One region of the Rummeliibacillus sp. BSL5 genome, then DNA from elsewhere that is predicted to be linked to it. Evidence: riboswitches for the same ligand, from Rfam matches in the RefSeq annotation. Region 1 holds a riboswitch; the other holds the start of a gene.
What was found. A riboswitch is a leader RNA that binds a small molecule or an ion and turns the genes downstream of it on or off. The one in region 1 is predicted to bind S-adenosylmethionine.
Positions count from the first base shown of each region.

Region 2: it holds a riboswitch for S-adenosylmethionine, as region 1 does, so the genes downstream of both, metK (methionine adenosyltransferase) here and metA (homoserine O-acetyltransferase MetA) in region 1, are expected to answer to the same signal.

Region 1 covers NZ_JAVGCV010000001.1:591,165-595,386, reverse strand. The annotation lists gene RCJ93_RS03155 (GTP-binding protein) at 1-625, opposite strand, end outside; gene metA (homoserine O-acetyltransferase MetA) at 704-1,612, opposite strand; SAM riboswitch class I at 1,689-1,793, opposite strand; gene RCJ93_RS03145 (methyl-accepting chemotaxis protein) at 1,851-3,812, opposite strand.
Region 2 covers NZ_JAVGCV010000001.1:721,533-725,754, reverse strand. The annotation lists gene RCJ93_RS03760 (heavy metal translocating P-type ATPase) at 1-1,948, shown strand, start outside; SAM riboswitch class I at 2,124-2,244, shown strand; gene metK (methionine adenosyltransferase) at 2,337-3,524, shown strand; gene RCJ93_RS03750 (aminotransferase class I/II-fold pyridoxal phosphate-dependent enzyme) at 3,524-4,222, shown strand, end outside.

The DNA of each region.
Region 1 (4,222 bases):
CACAGGGAAAAGCCTTTCCTTCTATCATCATCTTTTGAAAAGCTTTCTTTACATCCCCTTCAAGTAGAGATTGGTTGAAATAATTTTCAAGTATTTCTTCATCTCTCTCTGCTATCCATTCAATCAGTTGATCTGATACTCTACCATTTGTAAATTCGTTTGTTATTGGAACAATGTTCTTTGACAAGTTTTGCCGCAACTCATGTAAAAGTGCCTCGCCATTTGCAGTATCTGCATCCATTTTATTAATAAAAATAAAGGTGGGGACGTCATGTTTTCTAAGTAAAGACCAAACTGTTTCTGTATGTCCCTGTACACCATCTAAAGCGCTAACAACAAGTATGGCATAATCCATTACAGCAATTGCTCTCTCCATTTCTGGAGAAAAATCGACGTGCCCTGGCGTATCGATAATGGTATATGTATCGTCTCCCATTTCAAGCCTTCCTTGTTCTGCAAAAATCGTAATGCCCCGTTCTCTTTCAATGGCATGATGGTCTAGAAAAGCATTTTGGTGGTCCACCCGACCTCGTTCTTTTATGCTATTAAATTGATATAATAAATTTTCGGATAAGGTGGTTTTTCCAGCATCCACATGCGCTAAAATACCAATAGTCACAAACACATATAATCCTCTTTTCTTGTATCTTCTTTCGTCTATTATAACAAATAGAAAGATAAGCAATAGAGAATGAGAGTTAACCTATGCCCATTCATAAGGTGTTTCTTGATAAACATAGTAGTTAAGCCAGTTTGAGAACAAAAGATGTGTATGCGAACGCCAAGTATTTAACGGCTGATTATTAGGGTTATCGTCTGGATAGTAATTACTCGGTATAGCTATGTCATTACCCCTAGCCAAATCGCGTTTGAATTCATCACTTAAAGTTTCAGCATCATATTCTAAATGACCTGTTACCATAATCATTTTTTCATCGTTTGATATAGCAATAAACAAACCTGCTTGTTCTGATTTAGAGAGTACAGATAAATCAGGATGTTCTTCCACTGCGTGAACCGAAACAGAAGTATGGCGTGAATGTGGTGCTACAAACACATCATTAAATCCTCGTATTAGTTTGGCTGTTGACTCCTGAACAGTATGCTGGAAAACACCAAAACATTTTTGATCTAATGTGTATTTTTCAACTCCATAATGATAATAAAGCGCTGCTTGCGCTCCCCAGCATATATGAAGTGTAGTCGTGACATTAGGTTTGGACCATTCAAGAATTTCTTTCATCTCTTCCCAGTAATCCACCTCTTCAAAGGCCAACGTCTCAACTGGAGCACCTGTAATAATTAATCCGTCAAAACGAAACTCTTTTACTTCATTAAATGTTTTATAGAATGTATCTAAATGGGATTTGCTAACATTTTTAGAGATATGCGTAGCGGTATGTAAAAATGTAACAGTAACCTGTAATGGTGTATTGCCTAAAAGTCGAAGCAGCTGCATTTCAGTTTTTTCTTTCTCTGGCATTAGGTTTAAAATAGCAATGTTTAGAGGCCGGATATCTTGTTGATTTGATCTACTTTCGTCCATGACGAAAATTTTCTCTTTTTTTAATAAATCTGTTGCCGGCAAATCTTTCGGAATATTAATTGGCATCAAATAACCCCCTTTTCTTTATAAAACAAAAACCCCTTTTCCTTACAAGAAGAAAAGGGGCATTGATATGCGTGCACTCTTATCTTCCAAGATTTAATCTTGCAGGATGTAGCACCTTTCTGCATACACAGAGGTTGCTGAAGCGTCATAGGGCCTTCCCCTCAGCTTCTCTTGATAAGAAATATAAAATTATAGTGATTGTACCATGCTTATTATAAAAATTCAAATAATTCAAAAACTATAAATTAAACTTTTGGATCGATTCAGAAAGTTTGTTATTCAAGTGTGAAAGCTTCTCTGCCGAATTTAAAACTGCTTCAATTGCTGCCAATTGTTCGGAAGAAGAGGCACTTACTTCCTCACAAGCTGCAGCTGATTCTTCAGAAGTGGCTGTCATCTCTTGAATCATGTCTATTACTTCATCTTTATAGCTTGTGATCTTAAATGTGTCATTTGATATATTATCAATGGCCTCTTCTAACTGCAAAACTAAAGAAGAGATATTGTTAAACAATTCACTAGTAGAATCTACCACAACCAACTGCTCTTGAAATTTGTCTTTCGTTGAATGCATTTGTTCAGTGACTATTTTGGATTCTCTTTGCAGAGCCTGTACTGTTTCTCTTACTTCTTCTGTGGCTTTAGCAGTTTGCTCAGCTAATTTTCTTACTTCTTCTGCTACAACTGCAAACCCTTTCCCTTGATCACCAGCACGAGCCGCTTCGATGCTTGCATTTAAAGCCAACAAATTCGTTTGATTTGAAATATTTCGTATGGTTTCCATTACTGTATCAATAGAGAGTATTTGTTTTTCTAAAGATGCTATTTTTTCCGCCATACTAATTAAATTATTTTCCCAGCTAGAAAAGGCAGCCTGAAATTGTTCCATTTGAGATTGGCCTTCTTTGTTAACTCCTTGTGCTTGTTCAGCAATGTCTTGCATTGATATTGTCTTATTCTTTATTTGGTTAATTTGGTTACTTAAAGCATTAGCATGTTCAAATGCAAGATCTGACTTTTCAGCTGAGTTACTCACTCCTTTAGCAATCTCTCCAATTGCAGCAGTCACTTCTTCGCTCGAAGCTGTTGTTTCTTCGACAAGCTTGTTAAGTTGCTGAGAGTGGTGGCCTACTTCTTGCGATGTTCCATTTACCACTTGAACAATGGATTTCATGCTGTTTATCATGGAGTTAAAATCATTCGATAGCTGTCCTACTTCATTAGAACCATTATAGGTTGCAGCAACATTTAAATCTCCGCCAGATGCCTTGTCCATTAACTTTCTTAAAACAGCAATAGGTCTAGTAATTGAAGAAATAATAAGAATTAAGACAATAAATAAAAGGGCTAATAATATAATAGAAAAAATAAGAAAGAAGTTTCTTATATCGTGTGCTGCCTGTTCTACTTTTTCCTTTTCATAAACAGCAGCGACCTTCCAATTCAAGTTAGGTAATGTGTTATACACCGTAATCATTTTTTTGCCTTGATTTGATGCTTCCACCACACCAACCTTTTCTTTGTTTACCATCATTTTTTTCACATAGCTGTATCGGCTTAAGCTTTTTCCCTCTTTTGAAGGGTGAACAATAGCTGTCCCATCCTCTGCAATTAATACAGGATAACCGTCAAAACCAAGTTTTCTTTTTGACAATTCTTTCGATAAATCTGAGAGTAGGATATCTGCACCTACAACACCAATTAACTTACCGTTCTTCTCTATTGCTTTAGCTGCAGTAATGGTATATGTTTTGGTGGCTTCATCTAAATAAGGCTTTGTCCAAAAAACATTTTTGGGGTCATTCACAGCATTTGTATACCATTCTCTCGTTGTAGGATCAAAATCATCTCCTAATTCTACAGAAGGCTGAATTTCAAGTTGCTTATCAGGTTTTGCGAAGTAAACAGAGGTAGCTCCATCATAATTATTTAAAAATTCTGACAGTTTTAGGTTGATTTGTTTCGCATTTCCCTCAAGCTCTTGATTTGCTGAAAATTGAACAACACCTTTTTCATATCCTTGTAAAAAGTAATCAATAGATGCCGACATCTCTGTTACTATTGCTTTGCTTTGTGAAATAAGATTGTTGTTAGTTTTCTCATTAACAATATATGTACTAAATAGATTCAAAACCACTAGACTAATTAGTACCAATACCATAACTGCACTAATAATTTTCCACTTTATCGTTTTCCCCATCACACTAACTCCTTTCATACTTATTAATTAGAGCAAAGGCTTCTTTTTATAAAGCTTGAAATTAACCTCTATGCGTTAAAAGTAAATAGTTTTTAATAAAGCCGATTAATAAAAAGCTGCTCTATCAAAAAAACTCTACCTTCACTAACAAAACTATAATGATAGTTATTTAGACACATAGACTAACTTCCCCATTAGTATATCAAAAATTATGCAAATATACCTCGCTGTTTGTAAAAATTTTTCGAATAAATTAAATTTACTAAAAATAGTAAAACTTCATTCATCTGTATCATACTAATTTCATCTGTATTATAGCAGCTTATCGTGATAAAATTATATGAAAAATAAACGGAGCTTAACTAATGAGATTTCTATTATTTCTCTCTAGTTTTAGCCTCGTTCTATAA
Region 2 (4,222 bases), 130 kb from region 1:
GATAAATGAGGCAGTGAAGCTAATTAACCGGATTGAACCACACGTGAAAGCCATAGAAGAATACGATAAAGATCCCCATGAACACAATCATGAAACTGGAAATATAAAAAAAGTGTTGGTTCGACTGGGAATTGGTATAGTTATAGGCTCGCTTGGCATGTTTACTCCTGTTTCAGGTATATATGAGTTAGCTATATTTCTTCTCGCCTATTTAATCGTAGGTGGGGATGTCATCTATAGGGCCTTTAGGAATATCTTGCGTGGTCAAGTATTTGATGAGCATTTTCTAATGGCTCTCGCAACCATTGGCGCGTTTGCAATCAAGCAATATCCAGAAGGTGTGGCTGTTATGCTGTTCTACCAAGTGGGCGAATTATTCCAAGGCATTGCTGTAAACCGTTCTCGGAAATCCATTGGCGATTTGATGGATATCAGACCGGACTATGCCAATATAAAAGTCGGAAATGAAATAAAAAAAGTTTCCCCTGATGAAGTAAAGATTGGGGATATCATTGTCATTAAACCAGGCGAAAAGGTTCCATTAGATGGAAAGGTCTTAGAAGGAAACTCCATGGTAGACACATCCGCGCTAACAGGTGAATCAGTTCCCAGAGAAGTGCAGTCTGGTTCTGATGTACTAAGTGGGTTTATCAATAAAAGTGGGCTATTGAGTGTAGAGGTAACTAAGGTATTTGGCGAGTCGACTGTTTCTAAAATACTAGATCTCGTACAAAATGCTAGCAGTCGAAAAGCACCAACCGAAAATTTTATTACGAAATTTGCTCGTTATTACACACCGGTTGTCGTTATTGTAGCTGCTGCATTAGCTTTCATACCACCGCTATTGTTAAATGGCGCAACTTTTTCGGATTGGATTTATCGGGCGCTGGTATTCTTAGTTATCTCTTGTCCTTGTGCGTTGGTGGTTTCTATTCCATTAGGATTCTTTGGGGGAATAGGAGCAGCATCTAAGATGGGTATCTTGGTCAAAGGAAGCAACTATTTAGAAGCTCTAAATAATGTGAAGTATGTTGTGTTCGACAAGACGGGTACCTTAACCAAAGGCGTATTTGAAGTCACGACCATTTGCCCATATGGTAATATTTCGAAAGAAGACCTATTGGAATATGCTGCTTTTGCTGAAACTCATTCCAATCACCCAATCGCACAGTCAATACGAAATGCATATGGGAAAGAATTAAGCGTTGACAAGATACAAGAGTACAATGAAATTTCAGGCCACGGTACTGCTGTAACAGTTGATGGAAAAGAAATTTTAGCTGGAAATGCAAAACTAATGAACAAAGAAAACATAGCATTCAAGGAACCTAGTGAGATTGGAACGATTGTTCATATTGCCCTAAATCGTAATTATGCTGGGTATATTGTTATAGCAGATGAACTAAAAGAAGATTCTGTTCAAGCAGTTCGTTCTTTAAAAGAACTAGGCATAAAAAAGACCATCATGCTGACTGGTGATGCAGCATCTGTAGCGAAATCTGTGGGCGAGAAACTTGGGCTTGATGAGGTGCATGCTGAATTATTGCCGCAACACAAAGTAGAAGAAATCGAAAAAATTGATGCCCAGAAAAATTCTAAAGAAAAGTTAATTTTTGTTGGGGATGGTATCAATGATACACCTGTATTAGCTCGTGCTGATGTCGGAATGGCAATGGGAGGATTAGGATCAGATGCAGCGATTGAAGCAGCAGATATCGTTATAATGACCGATGAACCTTCTAAGATACCAGCAGCTATAGGTATTGCAAAACGGACTCGAGTGATTGTGTGGCAAAATATTCTCTTTGCATTAGGTGTGAAAGGTATATTCCTGCTATTAGGTGCCTTTGGCATTGCCACTATGTGGGAAGCAGTTTTCTCTGACGTTGGGGTTACATTGCTAGCTGTGTTAAATGCTATGCGTGTCCTTCGAGTACCGAACCGCTAATTTTCTACCGCAAGAACCCTAAAACTCTAAGTATTAAAAGAGTTTTAGGGTTCTATTTATCAATATTGAGGGCTTTTTTAGTAGATTTTTAATTCAACAAAATAAAAAAAGTTTTAAAAATAGATTGACAGTCAAAAAAAATTCAATTACTATAAGCCTTAGCAAAATAAAGTTGCTCTTATTAAAAACCGTTGAGACGAGGGGTCTAAGATACGGTGGCAAACCAAACTGATATTTATCAGTTCATGGGGCTCAACCTGAGCACAAAATGTACAAAGTTTTGTGAACGATAAGAGGATAAGCAGTTGATATTAATCGAAGCTTTCCTTCTAATGGTTGGAGAGCTTTTTTGTATGCTAATATTTACATTTTTTAGTAGGAGAGGATTATATTGACTGAAAAAATTTTATTTACTTCGGAATCGGTGTCAGAAGGACATCCCGATAAAATCGCAGACCAAATCTCGGATGCTGTATTAGATGCAGCTTTAGCTCAAGATCCATTTTCAAGAGTTGCATGTGAAGTGTTTACGACAACAAATATGGTTATTATCGGGGGAGAAATCACAACTTCTGCCATATTAGATATTGAGAGAATTGCTCGTGACACATTACTTGAGATTGGTTACAGTGATGCACAATTCGGTATTGACGGACATACTTGCAACATTCAAGTACTTGTTCATACACAATCACCAGATATTGCAATGGGTGTCGATTCTTCAAGTGATCTAAAGGAGATTGGAGCAGGAGATCAAGGGATAATGTTTGGCTATGCAACGGATGAAACAGAAACATATATGCCGCTTGCAATTGAAATCGCTCATACCTTGATGAAAAAAGCTTCTTTCTTAAGAAAAATTGGAGACTTTAAATGGGCACGCCCAGATATGAAATCTCAAGTGACGATCGACTATACAAATCCGACTAAACCAAGAATAGAAACAATATTACTCTCTATTCAGCATGATGAAGATGTAAATATGGCTGAATTCAAGAATTATATAAACGAACAGATTGTACAAGAAACAATTCGCACATTTGGAATGAATGAAGATGTAAATACATTAATCAATCCAACAGGACGTTTCGTTATTGGAGGACCACATGGCGATGCAGGTCTTACCGGCCGTAAGATTATCGTGGATACTTATGGAGGAGCAGCAAAACACGGAGGCGGCGCATTTTCAGGGAAAGATTGTACAAAAGTAGACCGCTCAGCAGCTTATGCAGCTCGTTATGTTGCTAAAAATATTGTAGCTGCTAAATTTGCCAAACGTTGTGAAATCCAGCTGTCTTACGCCATAGGGGTTAGTGAGCCAATAAGTATCGCGATTGATACCTTCGGAACAGAAACCGTAGACAAAGATCAACTACTGCAAGCTATTCGCAAGACATTCGATTTAACACCTGGAGGAATTATCAATATGCTTAATCTTCGGAATCCTCAGTTCAAACAGGTAGCAGCATATGGACACTTTGGGCGACATGATTTAAATTTGCCATGGGAACAGCTTGATAAAGTAAGTGCTTTAAGGGAAGCCGTTGCAGGCGATTTAGCAGGAGCAACTCGTTAATGGCACAAGTGCTGCAAGAAATCCTTAACGAAAAATATGATATTTGTTCCCAAGAACGGATGCCGTTGTTTGAAGCGCTCGTTAACTATGCAAAGAAAAATACCACCCCTTTTGATGTGCCGGGGCATAAAATGGGAGCTTTAAAAAGCCCATTAAACGATGTCTTTAGTGACTTTACGATGAAAATGGATGTCAATTCGATGAAAGAATTGGATTTATTAAGCCATCCGTCATCAGTCATTCAAGAGGCACAACAGTTAGCAGCAGAAGCTTTTAGGGCAAAAGAGGCGTATTTTTTAGTCAATGGAACATCGATTGGTATCTTAGCTATGATTCTATCGGCGTGTAAGCCAGGGGATCATATACTGGTTCCAAGAAACTGTCATAAATCAGTAATGAATGGCATAATTTTGAGCGGCGCCTGTCCAGTATTTTTAGAGCCTGAAGTGGATCAACACTTTGGAATTTCCCATGGTGTCTCTGTTAGAACGATTGAAAAGGCATTAACATTACATCCAAACGCAAAAGCTCTGCTCGTTACGTATCCAACTTATTTTGGGACGATGAATGATTTGGAGAAAATTTGCACACTTGCACATAAGCAAAATATAACAGTGATTGTGGATAGCGCCCATGGAACGCATTTATCATTTGTTGACTCTTTGCCCGACCCCATCCAAGCAGGAGCAGACTTGGTC